Regions from separate parts of the Roseobacter sp. OBYS 0001 genome, predicted to be linked through region 3. Evidence: riboswitches for the same ligand, from Rfam matches in the RefSeq annotation. Region 3 holds a riboswitch; each other region holds the start of a gene.

The links. A riboswitch is a leader RNA that binds a small molecule or an ion and turns the genes downstream of it on or off. The one in region 3 is predicted to bind thiamine pyrophosphate.
Region 1: linked by a shared signal. The riboswitch ahead of K5Q35_RS18995 (MarR family transcriptional regulator) and the one ahead of K5Q35_RS05965 (thiamine ABC transporter substrate binding subunit) in region 3 are both predicted to bind thiamine pyrophosphate.
Region 2: linked by a shared signal. The riboswitch ahead of thiM (hydroxyethylthiazole kinase) and the one ahead of K5Q35_RS05965 (thiamine ABC transporter substrate binding subunit) in region 3 are both predicted to bind thiamine pyrophosphate.

Annotation. Positions count from the first base shown of each region.
Region 1 covers NZ_BPES01000013.1:80,504-84,690, reverse strand. The annotation lists TPP riboswitch at 1,024-1,112, shown strand; gene K5Q35_RS18995 (MarR family transcriptional regulator) at 1,595-2,311, shown strand; gene K5Q35_RS18990 (CAP domain-containing protein) at 3,559-4,187, shown strand, end outside.
Region 2 covers NZ_BPES01000013.1:66,283-70,469, forward strand. The annotation lists gene thiD (bifunctional hydroxymethylpyrimidine kinase/phosphomethylpyrimidine kinase) at 1-545, opposite strand, end outside; gene thiE (thiamine phosphate synthase) at 542-1,186, opposite strand; gene thiM (hydroxyethylthiazole kinase) at 1,183-1,956, opposite strand; TPP riboswitch at 2,003-2,092, opposite strand; gene K5Q35_RS18925 (SDR family NAD(P)-dependent oxidoreductase) at 2,181-2,960, opposite strand; gene K5Q35_RS18930 (TRAP transporter substrate-binding protein) at 3,115-4,089, shown strand; gene K5Q35_RS18935 (TRAP transporter small permease) at 4,158-4,187, shown strand, end outside.
Region 3 covers NZ_BPES01000002.1:94,761-98,947, forward strand. The annotation lists gene K5Q35_RS05960 (thiamine/thiamine pyrophosphate ABC transporter permease ThiP) at 1-520, opposite strand, end outside; gene K5Q35_RS05965 (thiamine ABC transporter substrate binding subunit) at 496-1,476, opposite strand; TPP riboswitch at 1,514-1,615, opposite strand; gene aroC (chorismate synthase) at 1,709-2,809, shown strand; gene K5Q35_RS05975 (DMT family transporter) at 2,876-3,850, shown strand; gene K5Q35_RS05980 (VPLPA-CTERM sorting domain-containing protein) at 3,950-4,187, opposite strand, start outside.

The sequences.
Region 1 (4,187 bases), on a different contig from region 3:
TGTTTGGATCTTCATTGCTGCATACCCCGGCGTTGCCTTTTGCGCGTGCCGCGATCAGAAATCCCAGACGGTTGCCCCTAAACGGACGGCCGCAGGGCCCAAAGATATGAACCCGCGGCCGCCCGGACGGCGACAAACCCACTATTCTGCAAGCGGCGCGCATGAGGTGCTGCTCCCAAAATTATATGCCCATGCGCAATAACCTTAAGCATGGGCAGTTGTTCGTCAGTGAAAGGTGAATTCAAGTTGATCCTGCCCCCGACGCGACGCTCATTTAAATGTAGAGTTCTCTCAATCCTGCTCAGCTGCCCTAAATGGAAAGCAAAACTGAGTAAGTCTTTTCGGGATGCTCCAACTCATGATTATTTATCCAAAGCCTCAGATGAAGGCCGTGACGGCAGATGTAATCGCGCCAAACAACAACTTCTACATCTTTACGGTTCGTTGCGACTCCCTCTTGGACTGCAATACATGGGCTAATCAAAACTTACCCCTTCAGCGATATTCTATCGTTTGAAAACACGTTATTGATAACTCCTTTACCTGTGAACGATGTAACCAAAATATGGACTAAAAATTTCTCAGTTTATGTGCGGAAGTATTATTCAGTTGATCTGTCCCGCTTTCGTGCCGCTCCTATTAACCATTTATGCAGCCTTTGCTTCGAAGGCCAAGGGGCTTTTCCAGCCGGCTTCTGAGCGGTGCCTACGCGGATTGTAGCAGCCGTTCGGGCGCAAGGTTTTCTGACAATCGTGAAAACAGTATTGGCCGCCGCAGTTGGAGTGGTGCCCTCTCGGCAGATTGCTGTGCAACCGACTGCCGGGTAACAAATGCGTCCCCTCGGCGGTGACCATAGCTCCCCAAAGACAGATCGAACCGATCACGCATGTGTGCAAGCACCACAATATCTTTCGTAGGCTTTGGCTGAGCGGACGTTTGCGGAAGGCTCGAAATGGCAGCGGACCGCTCAAAAGTTCGAGGAGGTGCCAAACCATTTGACCCGTCTGATGGAAGCTCCTATTCGAGATTTACCGGGGGCGCTTTGCAGCTGAGATGTACCCTTAGAACCTGAACCAGATAATGCTGGCGGAGGGAGGACACAGAGCATGAAATCGGCTTTCCTGTTCACCTTTTGTCGTCAAGAAAGACGCCCGAAAGTGCATGAATTGAGTACTGCTCGCAAGAATAGCTGGTTTACTGACCTGCACAACAAAGAGCTGCGACTGGCCTTTATATTCCACCAAAATCGACACGAATGTATCCCGGCACTCTATCACAGTCGCTTACGAGCCCTCTCCTTGGAGAGCTTCAAAAAGCATTTCTTGGTTCGGGTCGGAATAGACCATGAAGGTAACAAATCACACGTTTCCCGAGCGTCTCCAGTGATCTCTGCCACTTTTGAAGCGGGCGGCAAAACCAGACGCAGAATATGAATTATTCGGTCAATTTACAATGTGAATTCAAATAATTGAAGCCAAAGCGCATTTAAAATCACCGCACCAAACAGCACCGTTTCGCTTATCGGAATTGCGAGTTGGATAGCAGGAATCAACAATGATAAGAAACTGGGATACCAGTCTGTGGAGCAGGATCGTTGCAAACTAGGATATTCGAAATCTTGGAAACTGTGGCGAAACACGGCCCGATTACCTTGGATGAACTCGCTCAAAAGACGGACATCAGTCGATCCGCTACCTTTCGCGGATTAAAAAGGCTGGAAGACGGTGGGTGGATAAGGCTCAGGCTGAATGGGCGCCAATATGTGCTCACATCGAGAGTCGAGCAAAGGTTGAATTCGAAAGTTGAGCCAAAGAAAGAAATCGAGCAGCTCACACCGGTTATCTCCCAGAGCATCGATTTGAAGTCGATAAGAACACGTATTTTTCAACAAGAAACGACCGTGTCAGCTGAGTTGGTCGATGACAGCATTTTTAATTGCTCTGAACGATGTGATCAAATGATGGCCGCTGATTGTTGTCGCTTCCTTTTGAAGGTTCTTCAGTATGCAGGGTTAGCGGTGGGCAAACCGCAGCTGGATCAGACGCAACTTGTCAAAGCCAAAGATTTACTGGGGAAGCTTGAGCGATGTGATTTTGCAATCGTGTCTGATCATCGGTTCTTGTGGCTACCTGTTTTTTCCCGGTCCTCCGAAGTATTTCTGTTATGTCTGTCTTGTCGGAATTTTGGTCATATCGACAGTAAAGTCGGCCATAAACTTGTGAGAGATCTTAAGGAAAATGCATATGCTACAGGTCTGATAACATTTCAAAACCTGAAAACGCAGCGGCTCGGAACAAGCTCGGTTTATTGAAATGCTCTCAGCGCGATTGCCCCTGCTGCGACGAGGCAAGCAGCCCGGCATATGAACGAAAACACACCGCGCCGGATACTGTTCCGTTTTTCGGCAGGAGCGCTTAGAAACGGCACGTGCGCCTCGCCGCCTCGACCGCCCCTGATGTGAAAACAATGGTTTTTGTCACTTATGTCTTTTGGGCGTGTGCTAACATCTGCATCACCGGCTAGAAACTCATCGAAAACATGCTCACCGTTACGTCGGATATTCTCAACCATGATGATCGTTCCTTTCGCTATGGTTAAGACGACTGGACGCGACCTCTTGTGTGGCCTCTTTTGCTAATCTCAGGAAAGTCCTGTCTCCGTCGGGGGCAGCAGCAAACACAGCATCTAATTCATACCGTTTGTCCGAAGACATTGATGGACCGTTGGCAGCTTTATCACGTCAACTGCAAATGGCTGTATCCCTCCTCTAGGTGGAGCAGTGTCTGCGCTACAACACGCGGGGACCCGGCAAGCTCGCGGCCAGAAACCCTCTGTCGATGGACCTTCCAAGGTTTCCATCAGTGATTTCTCCAAAGGAATGAGAACACCAGCTGAAAGAACTTCACCCAAAGATAGATACCGGGTGGGATGGAGATTAACACCCAGACGATAAGGTTCATTTTCGGTTTCATCTTGGCATGTCCCTTAGATAGCTTTGCCCGAGTTCAACGGACCGGTCTGATCCGGGGAATTTCACGAATTGCGCCGATCGGGCAATTTTGGCATTTCGGATTTTGGGATTGCGGTTGCCACGGTTTCCGAAGCTCAGTTCCGCTTCGGAAACACAAGCACTCTGTGTTTTTGGCTGTCGGTGGTATTTTGCCAATTGCCGACACTACAGAGAAGTGTGACAGCGTTGCGTTATGCGTTCAGTCGCCCTGAGGTCGGAGCGTGCAGGTTGCCTGAACATCAACCTGTCGGCTATGATTTCGCCTAACGTACGATAGATAAGCCCCGTTTTCGTGGGCACCTTGCAGCGTTTCTAGCGCCGCTGACGTATAGGCGTAATTTTGCTGTCAGTTTCCCCAATTCGACAAACCACAATGGACGCTATTGCGTCCAATTAGCCAGTTGGCGGACGCTCCTTTGGAGGTCATTCCGCAAAGTGGGATGGTGGATTCGGGATACCGGCGATTCCCGCATACCGAGTGCACGGGTCATGTTTTGGATGCAGTCCGAAAGCCACATGATGCCAAAAACCACTCAAAGGAGAATGTCATGTCACAAGCCAACAAATACGAGCAGCAGATGCTGGATTTGATAAATGCAGACCGTGCAGAAGTCGGCCTCGATCCTTTAGTATTCAACGCAGACCTCAATGAAGCCAGTGAAGACCACAGCGTATGGATGCTCGACAATGATCGCTTTAGCCATACGGGTGCTGACGGATCCAATTGGCGTGAGCGCATCGAGGCTTCAGGCTATGAATTGGAAGGAAACTGGAAAACCGGCGAAAACATAGCATGGGTCAGCGAAGCCGGTGACAATGGCATGTCAGACGAAGTTGCCCAGCTGCACACCAACCTGATGAACAGCCCTGAACATCGCGCAAACCTCTTGAACCCGGACTTCAAGGAAATCGGGATTGGTATCGAGGCCGGTGATTTTGTTGACGACGGGCAGACGCTGGACGCGGTATTTGTCACCCAGAACTTTGGCACAACGAGCGCAAATACCGTCATACTCCCCGATGCAAGCGCGGACGCGTTGACCGTGGTTGAACCAACACCTGCCGTGGTTGAAGACACAGCACCTGCAGAACCGGAAGTGGCGGAACCGGAAATCACTGCCGGAACCGGCTTTGATATCAAACAGTTCATAGCTTCACGAGGTTTCAGCACAAATCA
Region 2 (4,187 bases), on a different contig from region 3:
GGCTCGTCAAGGTGCCCGCCTTTGATCAGTGCCGCCTTGGCACCAAGGGCGCAAAGTGCAGCGCCTTGCGCGGCCATCTCGTCGCGTGTTGTGGCGATGGCCATACCAAGCAGATGAGCGGCTTCGGGCAGGTTTGGCGTCAGGACGGTTGCCATCGGCAACAAGGACGCGCGCAGGGTATCCACCGCCTCCGGCTCCAGCAGCGCGGCACCCCCTTTGGCAATCATCACCGGATCAAGCACGATGGGGATGTCGCTGTGCCCCTGCAACGCATCTGCCACAGCGGCTGCGATCTCAGCATTGGCAATCATACCGACCTTGATCGCATCGACGCGGATGTCGGCAAAGATGGCTGTGATCTGCGCTTGGACGAACGCGGGCGGAACCGGATGAATACCAGTCACGCCCTGCGTATTCTGTGCAGTCAACGCCGTGATGGCCGCCATGGCAAAGGCACCATTGGCTGAAATTGCCTTGATGTCGGCCTGAACCCCCGCGCCTCCGGAGGGGTCAGAACCTGCGATACTCAGGAAGTTTGGGATCATGTTTTGTGCTCCGGTTTGAAGGAGTGAAATGCGCGCGCCGCCGCCTTTGGGTCGGCCTGACCGCAGATGGCTGAAACGACGGCCATGCCATCCGCTCCGCTGGCAAGCACACCATCTATATGGTCGGGCTTGAGGCCGCCAATCGCGACATTCGGCAAAGACGACAGCGCGATCAGATCGGCCAGTCCGTCAAAACCCGTGGGCTGCGCGTGGTCGGTTTTCGTATCCGTGCCAAAAACAGGGCCCAGCCCAAGGTAATCCACATAGGCCGGGTCCGCGTCGCGCACGGTCTGCGGCGTTTCGCACGACAGACCCAGAATTCTGTCGGGGCCGAGCATCGCGCGGGCTTTGTCCGGCGCAATATCGCCCTGACCGATATGCGCGCCATCTGCATCCGCGGCGACTGCGGCAGTAACATCATCATTGATGACGAGCGGAACGCCGGGGCCCTGCAAGGCGGCCTTGAGCGCCATCGCGAGGTCAATGCGCTGCGCGGTGGTGGCGTGTTTGGCGCGCAGTTGCACCATCGTCACCCCACCCGCCACCGCACGGCGCACGGTCTCCACGATGCCTGTTTGCGCACAAAGCTGCGGGTCGGTCACCAGATAGAGCCGCAAGTGATCTTTCAACTGGCCCGTCATCCGATGACCTGTGCCAAATCAGCGGGCTGTGTGTTGGCAAGTGCATCAAGGAAATGGACCTGAAAGCTGCCCGGCCCCTCGGCGCGCTTTGCAGCGGCACTGCCTGCGACTTTGAAATGCGCAAGGGCGGCGAGCGCCGCGTCGAAAGCCGGACCTGTGGCTGCATATGCGCCCATCAATGCGGTCTGAGAGCAGCCCAGAGCGGTAATCTGCGGCATCAGGGGCGAGCCGCCCGAAACCTGCGCCTCGCGGGTGCCATCGGTCAGATAATCAACGGGGCCGGTGATCGCGACGACCGACCCAAACTGGGTCGCAAGCGATTTGGCAGCCCCCTGAGCGGCCTCTACGCTGTCCCCGCTGTCGGCCCCTTTCCCAGCCCCTGCTTCCCCGGCCAGTGCCAGAATTTCAGATGCGTTGCCGCGCAGGATCGTAGGGCGTTGTGCGACCAGAAGCTGCGCTGCACGTTTGCGATAATCGGAGATGAAGTGCGCAACAGGATCCAGAACCCACGGGATATTCTGCGCATTGGCCGCCGTTGCCGCCGCCACCATACTGGCCTGCCAAGGCGCTGACAGTGTTCCGATATTGATCGTCAACGCGCCGCAAACAGGTGTAAATTCGGCGATTTCCTCGGGCGCATGGACCATGGCGGGTGATGCACCCGCTGCCAAAACGACGTTTGCCGCGACATTCATCGCCACGTAGTTCGTTATGCAGTGCACCAAAGGATTCTGGTTGCGCAGCGCAGTCAGCAGGTCATGTGGGGCCATTGTGTTTCCTCTTTTTGCAAGCAAAAAGAGGTGCGATGTATGCAGCACAAGTAGACATACAACCTCCCTCCGCCAGCACTATCTGGTTCAGGTTCGAAGGGTACGTCTCAGCTTTTCAGCGCCCCTGGTGCATAAACGGCTAATTTTTTTCGGTCGGGTCGTCAAACTGATTCAACGCGTCATACGCAGCGGCATCCATCACCCATGCGGTTTTGCGCTGCCGGTTAAGGCATAAGCTGTCCGCCGTTCACTTCGATCGTCTGGCCAATGATATATCCCGCCAGACGATTTGACGCCAGAAAGAGGTATGCGCCTACGCAGTCCTTAGCGCTTCCCAAACGCCCTTGCGGAATGGTTGCCAGCATCGCGTCCATCTGCGCTGCGGTCGAGTAGCGTTCATGAAATGGCGTATCAATCACACCGGGCGCGACCGCGTTCACCCGGATACCATGGGCGATCCATTCTTTGGCCATACCCCGGGTGACGTTTGAAACGAATGCCTTTGACGAGCCATAAAGCCCGGCACCGTTGCTCGCGCCGTTTCTGGCTGCAATCGAGGATGTATGTATGACGAAACCGCCGTTCACCTTTAGATGGGGGAAGGCAGCCTTGGAGGCCACAAGGATTGAACGGGCGTTTAAATCCATGATGTCGTCGTAATCTGTGTCGGTCACATCGGTGTAGGCAACCCGCCTGACCATGCCACCGGCATTGTTGATGAGCCCGTCAAGGCCGCCGAGCGCCGCTGAGGCGGCTTCAACCGCAGCGCCCATCGCCGCACTGTCTGACGCATCCGCTCGGATCAGATGCGCTGTGCCGCCTTTAGCCTCTATGTTGCGCGCCACGGTTTCCGCAGCTTCACTGCTTGAATTGTAATGCACACCGACATGTGCCCCTTGTGATGCAAATGCCCCTGCCAGCGCCGCTCCGATGCCGGTTGATGCGCCAGTAATCAGAATGCGTTTGCCTTTGAACTCGGGTATTCTCAAAGCATGTTCCGACATGAAGGGACTCCTGACAGACCCTCGCAGGTCCAGATTACTTTCGGCTGCAAAGGACTTTGGTAAATAAACAGTTGTTGCGTATACGGTCAGACTCAAACCATACTGTAGTCTCCGGGCGGCCGTCTAGTAGCCGCCAGAAAACTGGGAGGATTGTATGAAATACTTGGCTGTAGCAACATGCATTGCATTGGCATCGGGGGCCACGACGACGTCGGCGACCGAACTTGTGGGCGCTGTGCAGTTCGACGAATCTCACGCCTTTACCAAAGCATTGCGGGAGTTCGAGCGCGTCGCGGGCGAATGTTCCGGTGGCTCGCTCACCTTTGATCTGCACCTGAATTCAGAGCTTGGGCTGGAGAAGGATTATTTTGAAAACATGAGCCAGGGCATCGCGGTGGATTACGCCATTGTCAGCCCATCGCATATGTCGACTTTCTCGCAGAAAGCGCCCTTGATGGACATGCCGTTCCTGTTTCGTGATCTGGATCACTGGAATGCCGTAATGGAACAGGATGCTCTTGCTCCGCTCGCCGCGGACGTTCTGCAGCAGGCGGATGTGCGGCTGATCGGCTACGCGGGCGGTGGCACGCGCAACCTGATCGTGAACAAGCCCGTGACCACGATGGAAGAACTCCAAGGGCTGCCAATGCGCGTCATGGGAGCACCGATCCAGACCCGTATCTTCGAAGCCATCAAGGCGGCCCCCTCGGTCATCGCCTATAGCGAAGTCTATAACGCCATCCAGACCGGCGTAATCGACGCGGCCGAGAACGAGGCGGCAGGCATCGAACAGATGAAGTTCTACGAGGTTGGTCCAGAGATTTCGCTGACACGGCATGCCATCACCGTCAGGCCAATTGCATTCTCAAACGCGACGTTTGAGCGGCTGACGCCAGAAGAACAGGCCTGCGTGATGGAAGCGGGCAAGGCTGGTGGCAAGCTGGGCCGCGATCTTGAAAGCGGTCAGGACAGCGAAAAACTGTCGGCGATGGAATCTGCAGGCTTGCTCAAAACCCATGAGTTTACGGAGCGCGACAAGCTTTTGGAACTCGCCGGTCCTGTGAAGCGGTCATATGCCGAAGAACTGGGCGCGACTGACGTCCTAGAAGCGATTGAAGCTGTAAACTGATCTATATCCGGGTTCCGTGTCCTCGTGACGCGGAACCCGCCCACCACTCAGACAAAACGAGACGCGCCATGCGTATGTTTCTCGAAGGCTATTATCGC
Region 3 (4,187 bases):
CCCATGGCGACAGGTTCAGTTGCGCGGCAAGGCGAAACCGCTCTGCCGGGATGCTCTGCCAGCCTTGCAGCAACAGGCGTGTGGCCAAGGGCAGGTTGAAGAACACATGGGCCAATACCACACCGTGTAAGCCATAGATCGACACCGGCGGCAAACCCAAGGTGCCAAAGGCGGCATTGACCCACCCATTGCGACCAAATACGGCCAGCAGACCCAGAACCGCGACGATGACCGGCAGGATAAAAGGCGCACCCAGCAAGGTGATCAGCATCTGACGTCCCGGCAGGTCACGCCGCGCCAGCGCACGGGCCAGCGGAATGGCCAGCACCACGGATATCGACGCGGACAGGACGGACTGCACAACGGTAAAGCGGATGGCTTGCCATTCCGCAGCCCCAAAGCCCGCGCTGGCTTCGGCCCGCAAACCGATGCCAAGAAACGCCAACAGGACCGCCGCGACCACCAAGGTGCCCGCAACGATCCCCGCGCGTCCGCTTATTGGCTGAGCGCTGCGCGCCATGTCTCAATGGCTTCTGCCTGAAGCGCGGTTGCATCGGCTTCGGAGTAAAACAGCACCTTGTCCGGCAGCGGCAATTGCGCCCAGCCTTCGGGCCACTGATCCTGCGGCAACGCAGATGGCAACGACCAGTTGGCCGCGGGGATGGAGGATTGAAAGCTCTGGCTCATCACATAGGCCATGAAGGCATCGGCCAGTTCAGGCTGATCCGTCGCTGCGATCTTGCCGACGGTTTCGACCATAAAATAGTGGCCCTCGGGGAAAATCGCGGCCTGTCTGGTGAAATCATCCTCCGCAAACATGTGGTAGGCGGGTGAGGTGGTGTAACTCAGCACCATGTCTGCTTCCCCATCGGTAAACATGCCGTAGCTGGCCGACCAGTCCTTGGTCACGGTCAGGATGTTCGGCGCCAGCTTTTCCCAGGCCGCGCCTGCGTCATCGCCAAAGACCGATTGCACCCAAAGCACCAGCGCCAGACCCGACAAAGACGTGCGCGGGTCCTGAATGACGATTTTTACATCATCGGGCATGTCCAGCATGGCCTCGAAACTCGCAGGCGGGTTGGCAACAGTGGTTTTGTTGTAAACGAACGCCGCATGCCCATAGTTGAATGGCAGGAACGTGTCATCCGTCCAATCAACCGGCAGTGTCAGCGCCCCGTTGTCCTGCCCGTGCGGTGCAAACAAGCCGGTCGCGCGTGCTTTGGATGTGACATCCGACGTCAGACCCATCACGACATCAGCCTTGGTTCGCGCGCCTTCCAACAGCAAACGCGGCACAAGATCACCGGTCGAAAACTGCAGATCGCACCCGCAAATCTCTTCAAACCCGGTTTCGATCATCGGGCCGGGCCCCCATTCGGAGGTAAAGTAATCGCCCGCGTAGACGGTAAGCACGGGCGTTTCAGCCGCAGCCTGCGAGGCCAACACGATGCTAGCAGTTATCAGAGTTCTTCGCATGATCTATCCTTTTCAAATGCGTCGAACGGCGAAAGAGGATGATATGCTCAACCTTCCCTCCGCCGGTTCTAACCGGTTCAGGTTCTACGGGTCCGCGCGCGTGCGCATCTCAGCCGGATTGGCCCCCCGAGGTAAGCAGGGACGTATTACGCGCGGCGGAGCTTGGCAAGCGATAAGGGCTTGAGGCGCTCGGTCTGCGCGGCTAAGCACCTGTGCTAAAGGAGCACCGCCGATGTCGATGAATTCATTTGGCCATCTTTTCCGTGTCACCACGTGGGGTGAAAGCCATGGCCCCGCCCTTGGCGCCACTGTGGATGGCTGCCCGCCCGGTGTCGCAATTGACGCGGGCAAAATTCAGCACTGGCTGGACAAACGCAAACCCGGGCAGAACAAATACACCACGCAACGACGCGAAGCGGATGAGGTCAAAATCCTCTCCGGTACCTTCGAAGGGGTGACGACCGGCACGCCGGTTCAACTGATGATCGAGAACACGGATCAACGGTCCAAGGATTACGGCGATATCAAGGATAAATTCCGCCCCGGCCATGCGGATATCACCTATTTTCAGAAATACGGCGTGCGTGATTATCGTGGTGGCGGCAGGTCCTCGGCGCGCGAAACAGCAGCGCGTGTAGCCGCCGGTGGGCTGGCGCGCGAGGCGATCAATGCCATCGCACCGGGGATCGACATCAAAGGTTACATGACGCGTATGGGCGCGCATGAAATCGACCGCTCCCGGTTCGACTGGGATCAGATCGACGCCAACCCCTTCTGGACGCCCGATGCGCAGGCGGCGGATGAGTGGGCAAACTACCTAGATGGGCTGCGCAAGTCGGGCAGTTCCGTAGGCGCGGTGATCGAAGTCGTCGCGCGTGGGGTCCCCGCAGGTCTGGGTGCGCCGATCTATGCCAAGCTGGACACGGATCTGGCCGCCGCGATGATGAGCATCAACGCCGTCAAAGGTGTCGAGATTGGCGAGGGTATGTCCGCCGCCATGCTGACCGGTGAATTGAACGCCGATGAAATTTCGATGGGACCGGATGGCCCAGAGTATTCATCGAACCATTCCGGCGGGATTCTGGGCGGTATCAGCACCGGGCAGGATGTTGTGGTGCGTTTTGCCGTCAAACCGACCTCAAGCATCCTGACCACGCGCAAGACGATCACCAAAAGCGGCGAAGACACCGAGATCATCACCAAGGGCCGCCATGATCCTTGTGTCGGCATTCGCGCCGTTCCCGTTGGTGAGGCAATGATGGCCTGCGTTTTGCTCGACCATCTGCTGCTCCACCGGGGGCAGGTTGGCGAAAATCAGGGTCATATCGGGTAGCAGCCATGCATTCAGCGCCGTGCCCGCGCGCTTGATCTTTGCAAGACGGGCGCGCACAGAAGGCTTATGGCAACCGATCTGACCCAAAACAAACCCGGCCGCGCAATCGCCCTGAAGCTCTGCGCGGTCTTTCTGTTTATGGTCATGGCGGCGCTGATCAAATCCGTATCACCCCATGTGCCACCCGGTCAGGCCGTGTTTTTCCGCTCCTTCTTTGCGCTGCCGGTGCTGGTGCTATGGTTGTGGCAACGGGGCCAGTTGCGGCAGGGGCTGGTGCCGTCCAATCTGATGGGTCACGTGTGGCGCGGTATTTTTGGCACATCGGCGATGGGGTTGACCTTTGCCGGGCTTGGTCTGTTGCCGCTGCCCGAAGTGACCGCCATCGGGTACGCGACGCCCCTCTTTGCCGTGCTCTTCGCCGCGATTTTCCTTGGTGAGCGCGTGCGCATCGTCAGATTGTCTGCGGTGGCATTGGGTCTGATCGGTGTCATGATCGTCATTGCGCCCCGCTTGTCCGTCGGCGCGGATGCCTTGACATCAGCGGCGACCGTGGGCGCGGTTCTGGTATTGATCGCCTCGATCCTGCGCGCGATGGTCCAGATCCATGTGCGTCGCCTTGTGCAGACCGACACGACGGCCTCCATCGTGTTTTACTTTTCCATCACCGCCTCGACACTGGGATTGCTCACGCTGCCGTTGGGATGGGTGACGGGGCTGGATGTGCTGACATGGACTGCACCCACGGCCTGGGTCATCTGGATGTTGATCCTGTCGGGCCTGATCGGCGGCATCGCACAGATCATGGTCACCGCCTCGTACCGTTTCGGCAGCGCGTCCATGCTGGCGCCTTTTGACTATGCCTCGATGATCTTTGCCAGCTTCATCGGATATATCGCCTTCGGCGAGTTGCCCACCGGACCCATCCTCATCGGCGCGAGCCTCGTGATCGCGGGTGGCGTCCTGATCATCTGGCGCGAAAGGCAACTCGGGCTGGACCGCAGCAAGTCCAAACCGAACGTCCCACCGTCCGGGACGCCCTGATCTTAGTAAATGGAGCAAAACAGCCCCTCATGTAGATTGCACTAAGGCACAAAAAAGGCGGCAATGACTACCGCCTTTTCAGTTTTTTTCTTTGTTGCCTCAGGCTTTCTTGCGCCGCTTCATGGCAAACATACCGCCCAACGCACCGATCATTAGAAATCCTGCCGCTGGCAGCGGTACTGGGGCAATATTCGTTCCGTCAGCTTCGACGAATACAAGCTGAACCTGTGTATCCTGGCCCTCGAACCACAAAAGTTCAATGTCATAGACGCCGGTGGTCTGTCCAAATGTAAAGAACTCCGCAGTGCCGCCGCTGATCAGTCCGCCGGGTGCTTGT